Regions from separate parts of the Kitasatospora cineracea genome, predicted to be linked through region 1. Evidence: riboswitches for the same ligand, from Rfam matches in the RefSeq annotation. Region 1 holds a riboswitch; each other region holds the start of a gene.
The links. Region 1 has a riboswitch for cyclic di-AMP ahead of EDD39_RS15080 (C40 family peptidase). Riboswitches for the same ligand answer to the same signal wherever they lie in the genome.
Positions count from the first base shown of each region.

Region 2: linked by a shared signal. The riboswitch ahead of EDD39_RS12705 (M23 family metallopeptidase) and the one ahead of EDD39_RS15080 (C40 family peptidase) in region 1 are both predicted to bind cyclic di-AMP.
Region 3: linked by a shared signal. The riboswitch ahead of EDD39_RS04685 (M23 family metallopeptidase) and the one ahead of EDD39_RS15080 (C40 family peptidase) in region 1 are both predicted to bind cyclic di-AMP.

Region 1 covers NZ_RJVJ01000001.1:3,304,632-3,312,010, reverse strand. Annotated here, with positions in the region: gene EDD39_RS15095 (carbohydrate kinase family protein) at 1-380, shown strand, start outside; gene EDD39_RS15090 (gluzincin family metallopeptidase) at 396-1,445, opposite strand; gene EDD39_RS15085 (C40 family peptidase) at 1,673-2,719, opposite strand; gene EDD39_RS15080 (C40 family peptidase) at 2,928-4,007, opposite strand; cyclic di-AMP (ydaO/yuaA leader) riboswitch at 4,018-4,174, opposite strand; gene EDD39_RS15075 (C40 family peptidase) at 4,552-5,589, opposite strand; gene EDD39_RS15070 (NYN domain-containing protein) at 5,774-7,159, opposite strand; gene EDD39_RS15065 (hypothetical protein) at 7,340-7,379, opposite strand, start outside.
Region 2 covers NZ_RJVJ01000001.1:2,771,077-2,778,455, reverse strand. Annotated here, with positions in the region: gene clpX (ATP-dependent Clp protease ATP-binding subunit ClpX) at 1-239, opposite strand, end outside; gene EDD39_RS12730 (ATP-dependent Clp protease proteolytic subunit) at 519-1,181, opposite strand; gene EDD39_RS12725 (ATP-dependent Clp protease proteolytic subunit) at 1,226-1,855, opposite strand; gene tig (trigger factor) at 2,091-3,482, opposite strand; tRNA gene EDD39_RS12715 (tRNA-Pro) at 3,686-3,759, opposite strand; tRNA gene EDD39_RS12710 (tRNA-Gly) at 3,909-3,982, shown strand; gene EDD39_RS12705 (M23 family metallopeptidase) at 4,127-5,146, opposite strand; cyclic di-AMP (ydaO/yuaA leader) riboswitch at 5,152-5,271, opposite strand; gene EDD39_RS12700 (hypothetical protein) at 5,677-5,871, opposite strand; gene EDD39_RS12695 (PP2C family protein-serine/threonine phosphatase) at 6,329-7,379, opposite strand, start outside.
Region 3 covers NZ_RJVJ01000001.1:1,062,570-1,069,948, reverse strand. Annotated here, with positions in the region: gene EDD39_RS04715 (SpoIIE family protein phosphatase) at 72-2,246, opposite strand; gene EDD39_RS04710 (hypothetical protein) at 2,371-2,595, opposite strand; gene EDD39_RS04705 (hypothetical protein) at 2,773-2,964, opposite strand; gene EDD39_RS04700 (TetR-like C-terminal domain-containing protein) at 2,995-3,573, opposite strand; gene EDD39_RS04695 (alpha/beta fold hydrolase) at 3,573-4,418, opposite strand; gene EDD39_RS04690 (YiaA/YiaB family inner membrane protein) at 4,554-4,844, opposite strand; cyclic di-AMP (ydaO/yuaA leader) riboswitch at 5,071-5,235, shown strand; gene EDD39_RS04685 (M23 family metallopeptidase) at 5,246-6,028, shown strand; gene EDD39_RS04680 (SDR family oxidoreductase) at 6,038-6,811, opposite strand; gene EDD39_RS04675 (helix-turn-helix domain-containing protein) at 6,985-7,379, shown strand, end outside.

The DNA of each region.
Region 1 (7,379 bases):
ACGCCCTCCGCTCGGACCTGGTGTTCCTCTCCGCGGCGGGCCTCGGCGGCCGCCCGGAGGCGGCGATGCGCGCGGTGCTGGCCCGGGGTCGGGCCGAGCTGGTGGTGGCCACCGCGGGCGCGGACGGCGCCTTCCTGCTCACCCGCGGGGACGCCGCGCCCCGGCACTTCCCGACCGTCGACCCGGGCGCCCCGGTCGTGGACAGCAACGGCGCGGGCGACGCCTTCGTCTCCGGCTTCCTGCACCGGCGGCTGGCGGGCCGCCCGGTGGAGGAGTGCATGCGGGCCGGCGCGGTGGCCGGCGCGTACACCTGCACCGTCGCGGGCACCCACACCGCGTTCCTGGACGCGGCCGGCCTGGAGCGGGCGCTGGACGCCTGAGCGCGCGGGCGGCGCTCAGCTCCGGAGCCGGGCCACCTCGGCCGTCCAGTCCTTGGTGAACTCCGCGACCCCGATGCCGAGTTGGGCCTTCATGGCGCGCTCAAGACCGCCCTCGCCGAAGGACCCGACGGTGCGGTAGAACGCCACCAGCCGGTCCTGCCCGTACCGGCGGGCGATCAGGTCGCAGGCCAGCCAGGCCAGCTCGTAGGCCTGGGCGATGCCGGCCGCCCCGGCCGCGAACGCCTCGTCGGCGGGCAGCGCGGCGGGCATCCGGCCGGCCTGGACGTCCTTGGCCAGCTCGGGGGCGATCTGCCGGACGGTGCGCCCGGTGTCCCGGTAGCCGGTGTAGTCGGCGACGCCCTCGGAGAGCCACAGCGGCGTCCAGGACTTGGTGTCGGCCCGGGTGGCGACGTGGGTGGCCTCGTGGGTGACCACCACCCGGCGGCCGAGCTCGCTGAGCTGCCGGTAGGCGTCGGGGTTGACCACGATCCGGTCGGCGGGGGTGTGCACGGGGGCGCCGCCGACCGCCAGGGTGACCGCGGCTATGCCCTGGTAGGCGTCCGCGGAGACGTCCATCCGGCGGGCGAACTGCTGCTCGGTGAGGGGCAGTTCGAGCAGCAGCCGGCCCGCGAACGGCCCCCAGACCGCCTCCACGGCGGGCACCGCGCGGTCGGCCAGCTCGGCCAGCGCGGCCAGTTCCGCCCCCTCGCCGAGGCCGAGCACCAGGCTGTGCCGGCCGTCCGCGGCCCGGACGGTGCCCAGGTCCCAGGGCGCGGCCGCGCCGGTCGCCGTCTCCCGGGCCACCCGCCAGCCGTCCGCCTCCCGGACCAGCTCGACCTGCCGCTCCAGCAGCGCCGGGTAGTCGTCCACCCCGGCCAGCCGGTAGCCCAGCTCGGCGCCGACCCGCACCCGGGCCGCGTCGGCCGGCGGCTCGGCGAAGGAGGTCAGCCGCAGCGTGTACTCGGCGAAGCGCAGCCCGGCGGTCCGGGCCAGCAGGTCCCGGTCGGCCTCCTCGGAGCCGTCCGCGGAGACCGCCAGCAGCGCGGCGGTGTCCCGCCCGGCCACCGCCCGGGCCCGCTGCCCGAGCAGCCGGACGGCGGTCTCCCGCAGCCCGGGGGGCGCCTCGGCGGGCGCGGCGGGGGCCGGGCGGCCGGGCCGCAGCAGGGGCAGCGACAGCTGGGTGGCCCCGGCGGCGGCCAGCAGCAGGGCGGCCCGCCGGGACAGCGGAGCACCGGCCCGCGGCGGCCCGCCGGCCGTCGTCAGGTCGGTGACCAGGGGTTCGTCGACGAGGCTCAGATCCGTACCACCGAGCTGACCGGCATCGCGCTGACGCTCTCGTAGCGGACCCGGGCGCCGGGGTGGGGCGCGTGCACGACGACGCCCCCACCGGCGTACATGCCGACGTGGTGCCTGTCGTTGAAGAAGATCACCAGGTCTCCGGGCCGGGCTTCGGCGAGGCTCACCCGCCGGCCGGCCGAGGCCTGTTCCTGCGAGGTCCGCGGCAGGGTCACTCCGGCCTGCCGCCATGACCAGTACATCAGACCGGAGCAGTCGAAGGTGCCGGGGCCGGTCGATCCGTAGACGTACGGGGAGCCGATCTTCGAGATGGCGGCGGCCAGCGCGGCGGCGGCCCGGTCGGAGGAGGGCGGCTGGTCGCCGAGGTCGATCCGGTCGGTGCCGCGGGTGGCGCGCCGCCGGGCGGCCCGGGCGTCGTCGGCCGCGATCCCGGCCCGGTCGGCGGGGGCGAGGCCGTTCAGCAGCCGCTGGGCCCTGGCCAGCCGTTCGCGGACGTCGTCCTTGGCGGCGGCCAGCCGCTGCCGGGCCTGCTCCAGCTCGGTGAGCTTGGCGCCGGCCTCGTGCCGCCGCTCGTCGAGCCGGCGCGCCCGCTCGGCCACGTCGCGCAGCCGGTCGCCCTGCCGGGCGGTGGCCTGTTCGAGCGAGCGGGCGCCGGTGAGGTAGCCGGCCGGGTCCTGGTCCAGCATCAGCCGGACCGCGGGGTCGATGCCCTGGGCCCGGTACTGGGCGGCGGCGACGGCGCCCAGGTCGCCGCGCAGCCGGTTCAGCTCGTCCTGCCCGGCGGCGACCTGGTCCTGCAGGGTGCCGGCCTCGGCCTGCAGCCGGCGCTGCTGCTCCAGCGCGGCGTTGTACTGCTCGGAGGCCCGCTCGGCCTCCTCGTAGAGCTGGTCGACCTGCGCCTTGACCTGGTCCTTGGTCGGCGCGGGCTCGGCGTGCGCACCGCCGACGGTCAGGCCGAGCGCGCTGGTGGCGGCGGCGGTGAGCGCCAGGGCCCGGGCGAGGCGCTGGACGCCGGGCAGTGGGGTGCGGCGGGGCACGGACACGCGCGACGGCTCCGTTCTGCGACCGGCCTCCGCCGCCGTCCGCGGTCGGACGGCCGTCCTCGCGGGGGCCCGGGGGCAGAGGTTAGCGAGTCGGATCGATCCAGTCCAAACCCTGACAGCACCGAATATTTGACCATGAATCGGACACCCGAACGGAAACGGCCCGGCACCCCGTGCGGGGTACCGGGCCGACGGCTCCGACGGAGCGTCAGATCCGGACGATCCGGTTGATCGGCATGACCGTCGCCGACTCGTAGCGGACCTGCGCGCCGGTGTGCGGGGCGTGGATGATCTGCCCGTTGCCGACGTACATCCCGACGTGGTGCTGGTCGCCGTAGTAGATGATCAGGTCGCCCGGGCGGGCCTTGGAGATGTCGGTGCCCAGGCTGGTACCGGCCCCGGCCTGCGCCTGCGAGGTCCGCGGGATCGACACGCCGGCCTGCTTGTAGGCCCACTGCATCAGCCCGGAGCAGTCGAAGGTGCTCGGGCCGGCCGCGCCGTACGAGTACCAGCTGCCGAGCTTGGAGACGGCCGCGCCGACCGCGTTGCCCGAGAAGCTGGAGGACGCCGGGGCGTTCAGCTCGACCCGGGCGGTGTCGCGGGAGGCCCGCTGCGACTGCTGGGCGGCGTCGGCCTTCGCCCGGGCGTCGTCGGCGGCCTTGGCCTCGGCGGCGGCGAGCTGCTCGCGCTCCTGCTGGGTCAGCGTGTTGAGCAGGTCCTGGGCCTTGGCCAGCTTCGCCTGGACGTCCTCCTTGTCGGCCTTGAGGGCCTTGGTGGTGGTGTCCAGTTCGGCGAGCTTGGACTCGGCCTCCTTGCGCTGCGCGTCGAGCTGCGCCTGCTCGTCCTTGAAGGTCTTCAGCAGGTCGGCCTGGGTGGAGCCGACCGCGTTCAGCGCGCCGGCCTGGCCGAGGAAGGTGTCCGGGCTGCTGGAGAGCATCAGCTGCATGGTCTGCGGCATGCTGCCGGTGCGGTACTGCTCGGCGGCGATGCCGGCCAGCGCCTCGCGGGCGGTGGTGACGTGCTCCTGCTGGCAGGCGAGCTGGTCCTGGAGCTGGCCGACCTGCTGCTGCAGCGCCTGCTGCTTCTCGACCGAGGCGTTCAGCGCCTCGGTCTTGACCTCGGCCTGCTCGTTGAGCTCGTCGACCTGGGCCTTGACCTGGTCCTTGGTCGGCGCGGGGTCGGCGTGCGCACCGCTCTGGGCGGACAGCGCCACGGCAGCGGCGGCGGTGGCAGTGAGAATCGAGACCCGGGCACGGCCGACGGGCTTGGGACGGCGATGGGACGCCACGAAGGCGGACTCCTTCTTCCTCACACCGCCTACCGGGTGAGCTGACGGGTTCGGGCCGGAAGAGATGCCCTACGGCGCTTCACCGACCGCGCGCGGCGGTCGACCGGGCGCCGATTCACCCCGGGGGAACGTGGTTCCCCGGCTCCGTTCGACAGCACCCCCACAGGGGTATCCCCGTCGGCAGACCCGGTGTTGACGGTCTGCCCGCTGCGTCACGGACTCGGCGGCGACCTCCGCCGCCGCCCCCCTTGGGCGATCGACACTGCGGTGGTCGAGGCACGACCCTAGTAACCGATCCGTGATCCGTTCAAATCCTTGTCGGAAAAAAATCTGATTCTGAATCAAACACCCCGGTAAATCTGACCGAACGTGATCGATTCCTTACCCCGAGCACAGCGTTTCCCGCCATTCACCCGGGAAACACCACACCCGGGCGTGTCTCGAATCACAGGGTGATTGCGAGCCGCCCGGGCGTGTCACGACGCGTCAATTGTTGCCCGGTGGGGCGTTTGTCCGATTCGTTGGGCCGTCAGGCCCGCCCCGCTCAGACCCGGCGGATGGTGGAGATCGGCAGGGTGTCGACCTTCATCGTCTTCACCACGTCACCGGTGCGCGGCGCGTGCACCACCAGGCCGTTGCCGATGTACATGCCGACGTGGTGCCGGTCGCCGTAGTAGACGACCAGGTCGCCGGGCTGCGCGTTGTGCCAGTCGGTGCCCACGCTGGTGCCGTAGCTGCCCTGCGACTGCGAGGTGCGCGGCAGCGAGACGCCGGCCTGCTTGTACGCCCACACCATCAGGCCGGAGCAGTCGAAGGTGCTGGAGCCGGTGGCGCCCCACACGTACGCCGAACCCTGCTTGCTGAGCGCGGCCGCCACCGCGGTCGCGGCGTAGCCGCTGGCCGGCGGCAGGCTCTTCGGGTCGATCCGGTCCGCGCTGCGCGAGGCGGTGCCGCCGGAGCCCTGGAGGATCGCGGCGCGGTCCGCGGCGTTCAGCTTGGAGAGCAGCTTCTGCGCCTCGGCGAGCTTGCTCTGCACGTCGTTCTTGGCGTCGTTGAGCGCCTGGGTCTGGCTGTCCAGCTCGTGCAGGACCTGGGCGGCCTCCTGCTTCTGCTGGTCCAGGCGGCGCTGCTGGTCCTTGAGGGACTTGAGCGTCTCGGCCTGGGTGCTGGCCGCCTGCCCGAAGGAGGTGGCCTGGGTGAGGTAGTGGTCCGGGTCCGAGGAGAGCATCAGCTGCATCGACGGGTCGACGCCGCCCTGCCGGTACTGGTCGCCGGCCACCGCCGCCAGCCCGGAGGCCAGCTCGGTCAGCTGCTCCTGGCCGCGGGCCACCTGGTCCTGCAGGTCGTCGGCCTGCTTGCGCAGCTGGTCGGCCCGCTCCTTGGCGCCGTTGTACTTCTCGGCCGACTGCTCCTGCTCCTCGAGCAGCTTGTCGACCTGCGCCTTGACCTCGTCCTTGTTCGGCTGGGCCGGCGCGGCGTGCGCACTGGCCTGGGCCGTCAGGGCGACCGCGGTCGCGGCGGCGGCGGTGAACACGGAGATCCGCGCACGGCTCGGCTGCTTGGGACGGCGGTGGGAGGCCAAGGGTGAGCTCCTTCTTCCTGCTGGACTCACCCCGACGAGTGATGGTCCGGAATATAGGTTTGACGCCAGACCCTAGTGAAGTCCCAGCCCCCGCGTCCACTCCCGGGGGCTTCCGGTTCCACCTCCCCGCCCCCCTTCACCGGACCGTCACACCCCGGCCGCCCGCAGGCCCGCTGACCGCCCCTCAGCTGCGGGCCAGCCGGTTCAGCAGCAGCACCGAGGCCACCGGCCGCGCCCCCGCCTTGCGGACCCCGTCGGCCACCTCCTTGTCGGCGGAGACCACCACCACCGGACGGCCCTGCGGCTCGGCCCGCACCAGCCGCCGGATCAGCTCGTCCGCGGTCTCCCCGGTCCGGCTGAACCGCACCCGCACCCCGCGCGGCGGCGCCATGATCACCGGCACGTCCAGGTCCTGGCCGTCGAACACGCAGGTCACCTCGGCCTGGGTGCGCTGGGCCAGCATCGCCAGCCCGCCCAGCAGCCTCAACCGCTGCTGCTCCAGGGGCAGTTGCGGGTACCCGGTCTTGGTCACGTTGTAGCCGTCCACCACCAGGTGCACCTGCGGGATCGCCAGCAGCTGGTCCAGCAGCGCCGGGTCGTCCTCGGCCAGGCCGCGCCGGGCCACGTCGTGCGGCGAGGCCGAACCGGGCTCGACCGCCTCCACCAGGTCGGCCGGGCGCAGCGCGGTCACCGGCAGCGCCAGCTCGCGCTGCAGGCCCTGCGCCGACTGCAGCACGCTGTCCAGCAGCAGCCGCAGCCGCATGTCCTCGACGCTGCGGCCCTCCCGGGCGGTGCGCCGCCCGCTCTCCACCGCGGCCTCCAGCTCGGCGATCCGGTGCCGCAGCCGCCGGGCCTCGCTCTCGGCGGCGCTGCGCTCGGCCGCCGCGGCGGCCCTGGCCGCCTCCAGCTCCCCGGCCAGCCGACGGCTCTCGGCCTGCGCCCGGCGGGTGTCCGCCTCCAGCGAGCGGACCTTCTTGCGCAGCGACTCCGCCTCCTTGCGCACCCCCTCCGCCTCGACCCGGTGCCGCTCCAGCTCGCCGCGGGCGGCGGCCCGGGCCTCGGCCAGCTCCTCCTGGAGCTTCCCGGCCAGCCGGGCGGCCTCGGCGGCGGCGCCCTCGGCGTCGGCCCGCTCGGCCTCCTCGCCGGCCTCCTCGACCAGCCGGGCCCAGCCGGCCGGGCGGACCAGGTAGGCGGCGGCCGCGACGTCCATCGGGTCGGCGGCGGCCGGGACGGTGCCGGTCTCCAGCGCCTGCACCAGGTCGGGCTGGCCGAGCCGCAGCCGTTCGGCTATCCGGACCCGGAACGCCGGGTCCGACTCCAGCGCGGCGGCCAGCGCGGTCGCCGCGTACTTGGCCCGCCGGGCCGGGGTGAACTTGGCGTACGGGCGCAGCGAGGCGGGCAGTTCGCCCGCCGCGATGCCGCCGAGCGCGTCGGAGGCGATGCCGACCACCCGCCGGCGCACGCCCTCGGGCAGGGGGCGCCCGGCCGTCTCCGCGCCGTCGTGCGGCTCCGGGGCCGGGCCGGGCGCGGTCCCGTCCGTGCCCGCGGGCGCGTTCGCTGCCTCCGCCACTGTCCTCGGCTCCGATCCTGGTCCGGGCGGGCCCTCCCGGCGGGTGCCGGGCGGGCGTTGCTGTCCGCCGCTGCTGCTCAATTGTCCCGTCTACCGTGCCGCACCGACAGCACCCCGCCGACGAGTCCGCCCCGCGCCCCCGTCCGGGGCGGACGGGAACGCGGGGCGGTGGGAACTGCGTCAGCCCTGCTGGGCGTCGCCCTCGGCGGGCTCCTCGGCA
Region 2 (7,379 bases), 530 kb from region 1:
AGGTCCTGGCCGACCACGTACTGGTCCAGGAACTCGTAGATCTCGCGGGGCTTCGGGAGTTCCTCGAAGCGCACCTCGGAGCTCTCGGCGAGCTCCTCCTCGATGATCTCGTTGCACAGGTCGATGCACTCGTCGCAGATGTACACGCCTGGCCCGGCGATCAGCTTCTTCACCTGCTTCTGCGACTTGCCGCAGAACGAGCACTTGAGCAGGTCGCCACCGTCTCCGATGCGTGCCACGAGGTGCTTCCCCTTCGCCAGGGGCCCCGCGGGGGTCGGGGCCTGGTGCTGTGAGACCGGCTTCGCCGTCGGCGGTCGGTCTGGTATCCGACGGTACTCTGCCGAGCCGCTGTTTCCGCCGACTTCGACCGCTCTGCCCTACGCCCTGGGCGAATTGATACCGAACAGATGCCGTCGCGGGCGCATGGACCCGACTGCCCATTGTGCGGGACGGAAGCCCGGACCGGAACGCCCCGGGGCGGGGCGTACGTCACGTACGCACCGCCCCGGGGCGGGGGTTCAGTCGGTGTAGGAGTTCTTCCGGGTCGAGACGATCTGGTCGATCAGCCCGTACTCCAGCGACTCCTCGGCGGTGAGGATCTTGTCGCGCTCGATGTCCTCGCGGACCTGGTCGACCGACTTGGTCGAGTGCTTGGCCAGCATGGTCTCCAGCTGCTCGCGCATCCGGAAGATCTCCTTGGCCTGGATCTCCAGGTCCGACACCTGGCCGCGGCCGGTCTCGGTGTACGGCTGGTGGATCAGGATGCGGGCGTTCGGCAGCGCGAGGCGCTTGCCGGGGGTGCCCGCGGCCAGGATCACCGCGGCGGCCGAGGCGGCCTGGCCCATGCAGACCGTCTGGATGTCCGGCTTCACGAACTGCATGGTGTCGTAGATCGCGGTCAGCGCGGTGAACGAGCCGCCGGGCGAGTTGATGTAGAGCGAGATGTCCCGGTCCGGGTCCATCGACTCGAGGCAGATCAGCTGCGCCATGATGTCGTTCGCCGAGACGTCGTCCACCTGCGAGCCGAGGAAGATGATGCGCTCCTCGAACAGCTTGGCGTACGGGTCGTACTCGCGGATGCCCTGCGAGGTGCGCTCGACGAAGCGCGGGACGATGTAGCGGCCCTCGGCGCGCATGTCCTCCAGGCGGGCCTGGGCACCGGACAGGCTGGGGATGTTCATGGTTTCTGGTCCTCCGAAGCGTGCGGTCAGGGTTGCGATGCCGGTCAGCCGGCCAGGCCCGCGCCGGTGCCGCCGCCACCGGGGACGTCCGCGGCGCTGTGCATGATCTCGTCGATCAGGCCGTACGCCTTGGCCTCCTCCGGGGTGAACCAGCGGTCGCGGTCGGAGTCCGCGGTGATCTGCTCGAAGGACTGGCCGCTGTGGTGCGCGATGAGCTCGGACATCCGCTTCTTGGTGCGCAGCAGCTGCTCGGCCTGGATCCGGATGTCGGTGGCGGAGCCGCCGAGGCCCGCGGAGGGCTGGTGCATCAGGATGTTGGCGTTCGGCAGCGAGAAGCGCTTGCCCTTGGCGCCCGCGGTCAGCAGGAACTGGCCCATCGACGCCGCCATGCCCATCGCGATGGTGACCACGTCGTTCTTGATGTACTGCATGGTGTCGTAGATCGCCATGCCGGCCGAGATGGATCCACCCGGGGAGTTGATGTAGAGGTAGATGTCCTTCTCGGGGTCCGCCGCGAGCAGCAGCAGCTGGGCGGTGATCTTGTTGGCGATGTCGTCGTCGACCTGCTGGCCGAGGAAGATGATGCGCTCGTTGAGCAGCCGGTTGTAGACCTGGTCGCCCAGGCCGCCACCCACGTCGCCGCCGGCGGCGTGCGGTGCCATCGGGCCAGGCATCTGCATCTGCGGGAACGTCACTTAGCCACCTGCTCAGTCGATCTGCGTGTGTGTCGCTGTCCACCGACCCTAACGCGCAGGCCCCGCCCCTGAATCCCCCACGCAGAACTGTTCGCTGTGAGCGCAGGGTGAGCGGGCCGGGGCCGTCCGGAGCGCGCGAACGGGCCCGGACACCGTGCGGTGTCCGGGCCCGTTCCCGGTCAGACGTCCCGTCGGTGGCCGACGGTCACGAGGCTCAGGCCTCGGCGGACTTCTCGGAGGTCTCCTCCGCGGCGGCCTCGGCAGCCTCGGTGGTCTCCTCCTCGTCGTCCTCGAAGGAGACGGTCTCGCCGTTGGTGTCGGTCACCTTGGCGGCCTCGACCACCAGGGCCAGCGCCTTGCCGCGGGCGACCTCGCCGACCAGCAGCTGCACCTGGCCGCCCTGGACGACCTGCTGGGCGAACTGGTCCGGGGTCAGGCCGGAGCCGGCGGCGCGGCGGATGAGGTGCTCGGTGAGCTCCTCCTGGTTGACGCCCAGCTCCTCGTTCTTGACGATCTGGTCCAGCACGAACTGGGTCTTGATGCCCTTCTTCGCCTGCTCCTCGGTCTCCTTCTCGTAGTCCTCGCGGGACTTGTCCTGGGAGGCGAGGTAGGTGTCGAGGGTCAGGCCCATCGGCTCCAGCTGGTGGTGCTCCAGGTTGTGCTTGCGGGTGCCGATCTCGTCCGCGAGCAGCTTCTCCGGGTAGTCCATCTCGACCCGCGCGAGCAGCTCGTCGAGGACCTTCTCCTGGGCCTGGGTGGCCTGGTCGAACTCCTTCATGCGCTCGAGGCGCTTGACGGAGTCGGCGCGGAGCTCCTCGAGGGTGTCGAACTCGCTCGCCAGCTGCGCGAACTCGTCGTCCAGCTCGGGGAGTTCCTTCTCCTGGACGGTGGTCACGGTGACGGTGACCTCGGAGTCCTTGCCGACCTGGGTGCCGCCCTTGAGGGTGGTGGTGAAGGTCTTGGACTCGCCGGCGGACAGGCCGACCACGGCCTCGTCGATGCCGTCCAGCAGGCGGCCGGAGCCGATCTCGTAGCTCACGCCGGTGGCGGTGCCGTCCTCCGGCACCTCGCCGTCGACCTTGGCCTCCAGGTCGATCACCACGATGTCGTTCTCGCCCGCGGCGCGCTCGACGTCCTTGACGGAGGCGAAGCGCTCGCGCAGCTGCTCGAGGGACTTCTCGACGTCCTCGTCGCCGACCACGACCGGGTCGACCACGACCGCGATCTCGGCGAACTCGGGGAGGGTGACCTCGGGGCGCACGTCGACCTCGGCGGTGAACTTGAGGTCCCCGCCGTCGGCCAGGTTCTCGACACCCTCGATGTCGGTGATGTCGGGCTGGCCCAGCACGTCGATCTGGCCCTCGTCGACGGCCTGCGTGTAGAAGCGCGGAAGCGCGTCGTTGACGGCCTCCTCCAGCACCGCGCCACGACCGAAGCGCTGGTCGATCACCTTGTTCGGGATCTTGCCCTTGCGGAAGCCCGGAACGGTGACCTGCTGGTTGATCTTCTTGTACGCCGCGTCGAGGCTGGGCTTGAGCTCCTCGAAGGGCACCTCGACGGTGAGTCGAACCCGGGTCGGGTTCAGAGTCTCGACGGCGCTCTTCACGGTTGGGTCTCCTAGGGGGCTTGCGGTCAGGGCGATAGGCGGTTGGGGCTGCAATGCTGTCCGTACTACCGCCAGCGGTCCATCCTACCGGTACCACGAAAGCGACTGTGCCCGGCACCTGGGTGCGGACGGGAGCGGGGACGGCGGCGCCGGGCCGCAACGACAACAGGGCCCCGCCACCGACGAGACCCTGCCGCACACGGTCGGGGTGACCGGATTCGAACCGACGGCCTTCCGCTCCCAAAGCGGACGCGCTACCAAACTGCGCCACACCCCGTGGTGCCGAGCAGAAGAGTACACGTCGACCCGCCCCCGACCGGGGCGATATCGGCGAGCCGACAACGGGGAAGGAGTGTGCAATCCACCGACCCGACCAGGTACGCTGGGGCCGTCCTCACCACCGCTGCGGTGGCGGGGCGCTTTCCTGCGGGTGTAGCTCAATGGTAGAGCCCCAGTCTTCCAAACTGGTCACGCGAGTTCGATTCTCGTCACCCGCTCCACGACAGGGCCCCGACCGCGACGCGGTCGGGGCCCTCGCCGTTCCCCGCCCCGCGGGCGGCCTCTCCCCTCCGTCCCGGACCCGGGAACAGCCCGAAGGCCCCGCGCAGCGGAGCGCGGGGCCTTCGGGGGTGTGGTGCCGGGGGTCAGACGTTGACGCCGTGGGCGGCCAGGTAGGCGACCGGGTCGATGTCGGAGCCGTAGTCCGGGGTGGTGCGGATCTCGAAGTGCAGGTGCGGGCCGGTGACGTTGCCGGTGGCGCCGGACAGGCCGATCTGCTGCCCCGCCGTCACGGACTGGCCGGCCGAGACGGAGATCGAGGAGAGGTGCGCGTACTGGGCGTACTTGCCGTCGGCGAGCTTGATGACGACCTGGTTGCCGTAGGCGCCGCCGTTGCCGGCCGAGACCACGGTGCCGTTGGCGACGGCCTTGAGGCTGGTGCCGGTGGAGACCGGGAAGTCGATGCCGGTGTGGTAGCCGCTGGACCAGCTGGAGCCCGCCACCTTGTAACCGGTGGTGACGCTGCCCGGTGCGGGGGCGACGTAGCCGGAGGAGGAGCTCGCGGCGGAGCTGCCGGAGGTGGTGGCGGTCGACGACTTCGCGGCGGACGAGGAGGAGGACGAGGACGTCGACTTCTGGGTCGGAGCCGGGGCCTGGGTCTGGGTCTGGGTCTGCGCCTTGGCCTTCGCGGTGCCGGTGCTGCTCGACTTGGTCGAGGTCTTCGGGGCGGCGGCGGGGGCCGCGGCGTCCGAGGAGGCGGCCGGGGCGGACGAAGTCGCCGCGGCGGCCTGGCCGTTGACGGTCAGCTGCTGGCCCGGGTAGATCAGGTTCGGGTTGCCGCCGATGACCGAGCGGTTGTCCTGGTAGAGCTTCTCCCAGCCGCCGTCCACGTTCTTCGCGGCGGCGATCTTGGAGAGGGTGTCGCCGGAGGCGACCTTGTAGGTCTCGGCCGCGGCCTGCTGGGCGGCGGAGCCGGTGGTGTCGGCGACGGGGGTGGCGTCGACCGAGACGTTGGCCCACTGGCGGCCGCCGTCGTGCTGGTCGGCGGTGTGCGCGGAGGCGGCGGTGACCGGGAGGCCGACCGCGGCGCCGGCGACGCCGGCGGCGATGGCGATGCGGACGACGGTGGCCAGGCGCGGCTTGCGGTGCTTGCCCTGAGCGGACATGAAGCTGTTCCTCTCCGACGCCTGCGAGGTGAGCTGTCGGGTTCGGGCGAGAGTTGCCCGGCCGCGGTCTCCGCGGCTTCACCCCGAGCCGTCCCCGTGCGTTCCGGGTCCGGCGTACTACCTGTGGTTCCCCCGCTCCTGCCGTGGCGTGGTCTCTGGTCGGCACCGGGCGGCGGCAGGACTAGGCGTTCCGCTCGGCGGCCAGCCCGGCCGATGTCCGGGCTGCGGAGGAAGCAAAACCCACGGTTCGCGGAGCTGGCAAGCGCCGGTAGGCCCCGGTCCCGGGCTCGGGAGGGGGCTGACGGTCCGCCAGGTCACGCTCCGCCGACGGCGGGCTGCGGTGCGCGTACGGGATCATGACGATGCGCCCACGAACCACATACGGTGGGCGACTTCGGCCACCGTATGCGCCCGGGCGCTGACCTGGCGTGACGGAGCGGGTGACCCTGGTCACCCGCGGGCGGGACTTTGGTCCGGAACGGGGGTGCCCCCGCCCCTCGGAACGCGCTCCCCCCGGTGCCGGCGGGGTGTCAGCCCGCGATGCCGGCGATGGCCTTGGAGACCGAGTTGAGGAACTGCTGGATCGGACCGGCCATGGTCGACTGGCTGAGCATGAAGCCGAACAGCGCGGCGACGATGGCGTGCCCGCCCTTCATCTGCTTGTTGCGGATGAAGATGGCGACGATGACGCCGAACAGGACAAGGGCGGAGACGGAGAAGGCCACCGGGACTCACTTCCTCGATTCGTGGCGGGGATTCAGGTCGGAACCGCCGACGGCTCCAGGCGGAAACCGGCCCCTGCCCCCCGTGTCCCCACCACTCCATCCGGACTCAGTGTGGTCGCTCGTGCGGACTGCGTAAAGGACTTGCCCCGTCGCCGGGGGCTCCAACCCGGGTGGTGGGACTGATTTCCGCCGACCGTGACGATAGCGGACGGGTTCTGACGGAGCGTCGGCGGGAGGCGGTCCGCGGCGGCCCGGGCGGCAAACCGGCAGGCAGGCCGGTCGGCGGCCCACCGGCCGGGCCGGGCACCGGAATTGGCCGAAGATCAACGCCCGGGTTTGACACTCCGTGGGCACTCCGTGCACACCGCTCCCCCGCACCCGGCAGCGCTTCCGGGCCACCGCACCGCCGTCGCACCGCCACCGCCCCGACGCCGCTCGACCGCGGCCCCGGCGGGGCTCAGCGGCGCCAGACCAGCAGCACCGCCCGGTCGTCGTTGACGTGTTTGGCCACGCTGTCGATCAGCCGGACCGCGGCCCCGGGGCGGCCGGCCGCCGGGATGGTGGCGACCAGCCGGTCGGCCTCGCCCATCAGCCGGTCCATGCCCTCGCCCAGGTCCCGGCCGGGGACCTCCACCATGCCGTCGGTGCACAGCATCAGCACGTCGCCGGGTCCCAAAGTACCGCGCACGCCTTCGAACTTGGCGCCGTCGTAGACGCCGAGCAGCGGGCCCTCGGCCTCCTTGACCTCCCAGTGGCCCGCCCCGGCCAGGCGGTGCATGCCGGGCAGGTGGCCGGCCGAGAGGAGTTCGTACTCGCCGGTGTCCAGGTCGACCACCAGGTGGACGGCGGTGGCGAAGCCCTCGGCCCAGTCCTGGCGCAGCAGGTAGCCGTTGGCGGCGGGCAGGAAGTCGTGGGCGGGCAGCGAGCCGAGCAGGCCGCCGAAGGCGCCGGAGAGCAGCAGGGCGCGGCTGCCGGCGTCCATGCCCTTGCCGGAGACGTCGGCGAGCACCACTTCGAGCACCGGGCCGGTGCGGGCGGCGACCATGAAGTCGCCGGAGAAGGACTGGCCGCCGGCCGGGCGGAGCGCGGTGTCGGTGTGCCAGCCGTCGGGCAGGTGCGGGACGCGGCCCTGCACCCGGATCCGTTCGCGCAGGTCGAAGAGCATGGTGGAGCCGCCGCGCCAGGGCACGCCGATCCGGCGGCGGAACTGGGCGACCAGCAGGCCGGCGACGCCGACCGCGCCGACCACCAGGGCGGCGCCGGGGGTGACGCCGTGGGTGTACGCCTCGGGGCGTTCGCTGGCCACCTGTTCGCCGGTGTGCACCAGCGACTCGGTGATCAGCCCGGCGGCGGCGACGGCGTACAGCAGCACCAGGGTGCCGGGGCGCAGCAGCAGCGCGCCGGCCAGCACCGGCAGCACCAGGGCGGTGGGCGGGGCCCAGTCCGGGACGAGGACGTTGAGCAGCACCAGCAGCGGGACGAGCAGGGCGAGCGCGGCGAACGCCCAC
Region 3 (7,379 bases), 2.2 Mb from region 1:
TATGAACGGTTCCAACTTCGGCTGTTCAGATTCCGTCAATTTCGGACAAGCCGGGCGGGACGGGTCGACGCTCAGGTAGCGATCCGGTGAAGCAGGAGCAACGCCACGTCGTCCTGCCGGACTTCGCGCTCCGTCACGTTCAGCGTCAGCAGGTCGGCCAGCCGCTCCAGCGCCTCCGTCCGCCCCAGCCGCCGGGCCCCGCCGGCCTCCGCCGTCCACAGCTCCAGCCCGCCCAGCATCCGCTGCACCGACTCGTCGTAGTCCTCGTCCCGGACCTCCACCAGCCCGTCCGTGTAGGCCAGCAGCGTCTCGCCCGGCTCCAGCCGGGCCTCCACCAGCGGGTAGCGCACCTCCGGCAGCACCCCCAGCGGCGGGCCGCCCGGCAGCTCCAGCTCGGCCGCCCCGCCCGCCCCGATCCGCACCGGCGGCGGGTGCCCGGCCCGGGCCGCCCGCAGCAGCCCGCTCGCCGGGTCCAGCACCACGTACAGGCAGGTGGCGAACAGCTCGGTCTCCATCTCCGACAGCAGCCAACTGGTCCGCTCCAGCGCCGCCGCCGGGTCGTTGCCCTCCGTCGCGTACGCCCACAGCACCGAGCGCAGCTGCCCCATCACGGCCGTCGCCTCCGCGTTGTGGCCCTGCACGTCGCCGATCACCAGCCCGACCAGCCCGTCCGGCAGCCTCAGCAGGTCGTACCAGTCGCCGCCGATCTGCATCCCCTCGGTGGACGGCAGGTAGCGCGCCGTCGAGACGATCCGCGGCAGCACCGGCAGCGAGCGCGGCAGCATCGCCCGCTGCAGCTCGCTGGCCCGCTCGTGGTGCACGTCGTACAGCCGGGCCCGCTCCAGCGACTGCGCCAGGATGCCCGCGAACGCCGAGTACATGGTGCGGTCCTCGCGGCTGAAGGACCGCTCGGTGGCGAAGGTGATCAGGCAGGAGCCGACCTGCCGTCCGGAGGCCACCAGCGGCAGCACCGTCCAGGCGGCCGGCGCCCCCGGGCCCCGCCCCGGCCCGCCCGGCTCGCTGAACAGCGGGGTGGCCCGGGCCAGCACGTGCTCCATCACCCCGCCCGCCAGGTCGTGCAGCCGGTTCAGCTCCGCCCGGTGCGGGCCGCCGAACAGCGCGGGCGACACCGGCGTCAGCCGCCCCTCGTCCACCAGGTCCAGTACCACACCGGCCGCGCCCAGCGCCGGCCGGGCCACGTCGGTCAGCGCCGCGGTCACCTCGCGCACCGTCACCGCCCGGGACAGCGACCTGGTCAGCGCCAGCAGCAGGGTCGAGCGGGCCCCCGCCGCCGCGGCCGCCGCGAGGCCGCCCGCCGGGCCCGGCCGCCACTCCCGCCCGGTCAGCAGCCCCGCCGTCCGCACCGGCCGCTGGTGCACGTCCAGCATCACCTCGCCGGCCTCGTCCACCTGCCGGACCGTCCCGTCCGGCCGCACCACCCGGTACGAGATCCGGTACGGGCCGCCGACCGCCAGCGCGTCCACCAGCGCGGCCTGCACGTCCGGCAGGTCCTCCGGGTGCACCACGTCCGCCAGGTCCGGCGCCCGCCCGGTCGCGCCCGGCGGCGGCAGGCCCACCAGCCGGTACGCCTGCGCGTCCCACAGCGTCTCGCCGGTGACCAGGTCCCGCTCGAACGCCCCGACCCCCGCCGAGCGCACCGCCAGCGACAGCAACTCGCTGTCCGGGGAAGGAAGTTCGGTGCGCGGCCCGTCCGAGGCCGGGTCGGCCGCGTGCACGTGGTCCAGCAGGTGCGCGAGCCGGTGCGCGGCCACGTCGGCGAAGGTCTCCAGCAGCTCCACGTCCCGCTGCGGGACGGCCCCGCGGTGGGCCAGCGCGAGCGCCAGCGAACCCACCGGGTCCCCGTCCACCACCAGCGGCAGCACCGCCAGCGCGACCAGGCCGGTGCCCAGGCCCGCCGCCGTGTTCGGGTAGTCCGCGCTGGTCTGCTGCGGGCTCAGCAGCACCGGCTCCCGCCGCTGCAGCGCCAGCGCCGCGGGCAGCCCGCTCTCCGGATCGACCACCCCGTACTTGCGGTGCGCCCACTCGGGCAGCTCGTGCGAGGCGGTCAGCCGCAGCATCCCGCCGTCCAGCAGGTACAGCGCCGAACCCTCGCCGGTGATCCAGGCCGGGCCCTCGGCCAGCAGCGCCGCCAGCAGCTCCGCCGCGCTCGACGCCCGCAGCAGCGCCCGCACGCACCGCAGCTCGGAACGGCTGGCGCGGCGCGGGGAGCTCCGGTCCTGGTCCATGGGAGGCGCCCGGCCCTTCCGGTCGACGTGCCAGTGCTGACCATCTTATGGACGCACCGGGCAACCGGCCGCTTTCACGACACGTCGGGCAACACGGGCATTTCCGGCACCCCGCCCGGGGGCCTCACTGTCCGTCGACCTCGCCGTACCCGCGCTGCGGGCCCGCGGCGACCGGCCGCAGCGAGCGCAGCCCGCGGGCCACCGCGATCCCGCGCCGCAGCGCGCCGCCCCAGCCCTCCCGCGGCGGGGCGGCCGCCGTCCGCGCGGTGCCCGGAGCGCCGTCCGGCGCCGTCCGGGGAGCGGGGATCAGCCCCGTGCCGGGCTCGATGTGCTGAGTCGCCTGCGGCATGTCCTGATCCTCCGTGCTTGTCGGCCACACCCGTGGAAGGTCTCCACGCGGTATGACTTCCCGACCGAAGGACAGTGTTACGCACCGGCGGTGTCGGAATGGTGGGGGACAGGTTGCGAAAAGGTGTGGACGGCGCGCCACCGGCGCGTTCCCACCCTGGTCGGCGCCCCCGCGGGCTCAGGGCCCGGTCTGCTCCGCGGCGGCCCGCGCGGAGTCCTGCTCCACCGGCAGGTCCGGGGCGGAGACGGCGTCCTTCAGCGGGCCGGGACCGGTGCGGTGCTCCGGCGCGGCGTGCGCGCTGGGGGCGGCGAGGGAGGCGACCACCCCGACGGCGAGCGAGGCAAAGGCGAGCAGGCTGCGCTTCTTCATACCGTGGAGAACGCGGCAGCGCCCCGGAGGTCACGCGCCTTCCGCACCGGGCCAGTTGGCCAGGCCCTCGACCAGCACCCCGGTCAGCCGCTCCAGCGTGACGTCCGTCCCCTCGGCGAGCTGGAACGCCCCCGCCGTGGTCAACGAGGCGTACCCGTGGGCCGCGGCGCGCAGTGTCCGCACCGCGTGCACCGCCTCCGAGCCCTCCAGGTCGTAGCCGCGCAGCACCGCGAACAGCACCCCCACCATCCGCTCGGCGGCCGCGGCCAGCTCCGGGTCCGGGTCCGGCACCTGCGGCAGCGCCGCGTACCGGAGGGGGTGGCTCAGCGCGTACCCGGCGTACGCGGCGAGCAGGGCGCGCACCGCCCCGTCCCGGGAGTGGCCGAGGACGGCGGCGGCCAGGTGGTCGGCCAGCTCCCCGGTGGTGCGGACGGCGACCAGGCGGCGCAGTTCGGGCAGGCCGCCCGCCACGTGCTTGTACAGCGAGGGGGTGGCGACGCCCGCCCTGGCGGCGACCGCGGCCAGGGTGAGCGCCTCGGCGCCGCGCTCGTCGACCAGTTCGAGGGCGTGGTCCACCACGGCGGCGGTGGAGAGTCCGGCGCGGGGCATCAGCGGGCGCTCCCGCCGGTGCCGGCCGGCTCGGCCAGGAAGGGCAGCAGGGCGTCGGCGACGGCCTGCGGGTGACCGGCCATCGGGTAGTGGCCGGCGCCCTCGATCATCACCTTGCGGCCGCGCAGCGCGGCGGCCTGCCGGTCGGCGACCAGCTCCGGCTTCGGGAAGTCCGGGTCCTTGTCGCCCATCAGCACCAGGGCGGGCACGTCGACGGCCGCGCACCAGCCGACCGGCGCCGAGTCGCCCTTCAGGTAGCCGCGCAGCGCCGCCTTGCGGGCGGGCTCGCGGAGCATCGCGGCCAGCCCGGCCCGGTAGTCCTCGAAGTCGGCGGGGCGGCTGGTGGCCGGGTAGTAGAACTTCTGCATCGTGCCCCACAGGCCGGGGAACGCGGTGACCAGCGGGGCGGCCAGGCCGAACAGCGCCTTCTGGAAGCCGTTCAGCGGCAGGTTCTCGATGAACGCGTCGATCAGCACCACGCCGCCGGTGCGCTCGGGGGCGAGCGCGGCGGCCCGGACCACGGTGGCGCCGGTGTAGGAGCTGCCGACCAGGACGGTGCCGCGCAGGTCCAGGTGGGCCAGCAGGGCCGCCAGGTCCTCGGCGATCGCGGCCGGGGTGTGGTCGGTGAAGCCGGTCGAGGACTCGCCCATGCCGCGCAGGTCCATGGTGACCACCCGGTGCCCGGCGGCGCTCAGCAGCGGGGCGAGGTGGCGGTAGACGGCGCGCTTGTCGAGCATGCCGGGCAGCAGGACGACCGGGACGCCGGAGCCGGGGGCGTCGTCGTAGGCGATCCGGCCGCCGGTGACGTCGAGGTACCGGGTGGTGGTGCCGAGGGTGCTGTTCATCGCGGGCCTCCTGGCGGGCGTCCGGCGCTCCGGGCTCTCCAGGCCCGGCTGCTGCCGATAGCCATAAAGCTAAGGCTAATAGCCTTAGCTGTCAACCCCCGGCCCGGCTCCGGTTCCCGCCACCGCCTCCCGCCCTCAGATCCCGTCCACCTTGAACGGGTCGTGCTCGGCGAGCAGCTTCTCCAGCCGGGCCTGGTCGACCCGGCTGGTGATCGCGCCCTCGTCCTGGCGGTCGCGGACCACCTTGGCCAGCGTGAACGCGGAGGTGATCACGTAGAGCAGCCCGACCCCGAGGAAGGCGCGCATCCAGGCGCTGACCGGGAGGTACGCGATCCCGAGGGCGAGCGCGGCGGTGGCGAACCCGAAGGAGGCGACGGCCTGCAGGTAGTAGGCGGAGGTGGTGCGGTGCGGCACGGATGCGGTCATGCGCCCAGGGTCCCGCCGGGGCGGGAGGGGGTCGTGAGTACGGATACTCAACCGCCCCGTCACGGTCCGTCATGTCCGAAACCGGGTACCTTGGCGAACCGTCACAAATCGCCCATAGGGCGTCAGGAAAGTTTCACTGCACCTCGGTGGGCGCTTGGAATCATGGGGTCCATAGGATTAACGTTTGATAACGCAGCGCGGTCGGCAACGCCGTAACCATGCGGCACCGTGCGCCACGCCTAATCCATCCGGACCTGCCCCCCGGGGCCGGTCCAGGAGCCGGGGAACCACGTTCCACCGGGGTGAATCGGAACGGCCCTGGGCCCGACCGTAGGAGACCTTCCACCTCCGAACCCGTCAGCTAACCCGGTCGGCGGCAGGGAAGGAAGGAGCGCGCCCCCGTGGCGTCGACCCACACCGAGAGCACCGGCACCCAGCTCCTCGACCACCCGGTCGGGACCGAGGCCGTCCGGCACCGGCTGCCCCGTCAGACCCGGACCGGCGCGCCCCTGCTGGGCGTCACCGCGATGACCGCCGCCCTCGGCGCCACCGGCCTCGCCGCCGCCCCCGCCCAGGCCGCCGCCACGCCGGCCCCGGCCCCCGTCACCGCCGCCGACGAAGCCTCCGACGGCCTGCTCGCCGCCGACCCCGGCCTCGCCCTGGCCGCCCGCATCCTGCAGCAGGCCGACGGGCAGCGCACCGCCGCCGAGGAGTCGGCCCGGGTCGCCGCCGCGCAGGAGGCCCAGGCCAAGCGCGCCGAGCGGCAGGCCGAGGCCGGGTCCGACCGGTCCGCGCCCGCCCTGCCGGTGGCCGGGTACCAGCTGGCCGCGCCGTTCGCCCAGGCCGGGGAGCACTGGGCCCACCTGCACACCGGCCTGGACTTCGCCGCCCGCACCGGCACCCCCGTCACCGCCGTCACCGGCGGCACCGTCACCTCGGCCGGCTGGTCCGGCGCCTACGGCTACCGGGTCATCCAGACCCTCCCCGACGGCACCGAGCTCTGGTACTGCCACCTCTCCCGGATCGCCACCGCCTCCGGCCCGGTCGCCCCCGGCACCGTCCTCGGCGCGGTCGGCGCCACCGGCAACGTCACCGGCCCGCACCTGCACCTCGAGGTCCGCCCCGGCGGCGCCGCCCCCGTCGACCCGCTGCCCTGGCTCCGGCAGCTCGGCCTCCAGCCGTAGGGCCCGTCCTCAGCTCGCCTGGCCGGTCGGCATGACGGTGACCTGCTGGAGGTTGACGCGCGGCGGCAGGGCGGCCAGGAACCCGACCGTCCTGGCGATGTCGCCGGGAACGAGCCACTCCACCGTCTCCCTGGAACCGGCCAGCCAGTCGAGCGCGCCCCGGTCGGTGACGTGGTCCTGGAGCTCCGTCCCGACGATGCCGGGCTCGATCGTCGAGACCCGGACGTGCTTCGCGCCCAGCTCGGCCCGCAGGTGGCGCGAGAGGTGGGTGACGTAGGCCTTGGTCGCGGAGTAGACGGCGAAGGTCGGGAAGATGTTCTGCGCCGCGATCGACGAGGTGTTGACCAGGTCGGCGACGCCGCGCTCGGCCGCGGCCGCGACCAGCTGCGGGGTGAACGCGCCGATGACGTTCATCAGCCCGGAGACGTTGAGGTCGATCTGCCGCTGCCACTGGTCCACGGCCACCTCCTCGACCGGCGCCGGGAGCATCACCCCGGCGTTGTTGAACAGCAGGTCCGCGCCGCCCAGTTCGGCGGCGACCCGGTCGGCGGCCGCCCGCACCGCGGCCCGGTCGGTGACGTCCGCGGCGATCGCCAGCGCGGTTCCGCCGGCCCGCTCGATCCGGTCGGCCAGCGCGGCCAGCCGCTCGGCGCGGCGGGCCAGCACGACGACCCGGGCACCGAGCCCGGCGAGCTCCTCGGCGGTGGCCTCGCCGATGCCGCTGGAGGCGCCGGTGACCACGGCGGTGCGGCCGGCGAGGGGCAGGGAGGTGAACGTGGACATGGTGGACCTTCCTTGCAGGACACGGGAGTTGCGGCACCGGAGGCTCCGGCCGCTGTTCCAGCACACCAGCCCGGCGGCCCCGCGGACGGCCCCGGGCGGACCCTGCGCCGACTGGTACCGCCAGGGCCACCCACGGCCCGCCGGGGCGCCCCCGCAGCCCGCACACTTGGTCCATGGAACGCAGCAGGGAAATCGCCGACTTCCTCCGCACCCGGCGCGCCGCGATCGCCCCGGGACCGGCCGGGCTGCCCGCGGACGGCCGGGTGCGGCGGGTGCCCGGTCTGCGCCGCGACGAGGTGGCCCGGCTGGCCGGCGTCAGCACCGAGTACTACACGCGCCTCGAACAGGGCCGGGCCGGGCGCCCGTCCACCGAAGTGGTCCAGGCGCTGGCCCGCGCCCTGCGGCTCGACCCCTCGGAGCGCGAGCACCTGGCCGACCTGCTGCTCCCCGCCGAGCACGCGGCCCGCCGCGCCCCGGAACGGCCGCAACGGGTCAGGCCGGGGCTGCACCTGATGCTGGAGACCCTGGCGCACGTCCCGGCGTTCGTCCTCGGCCGGCGCACCGACGT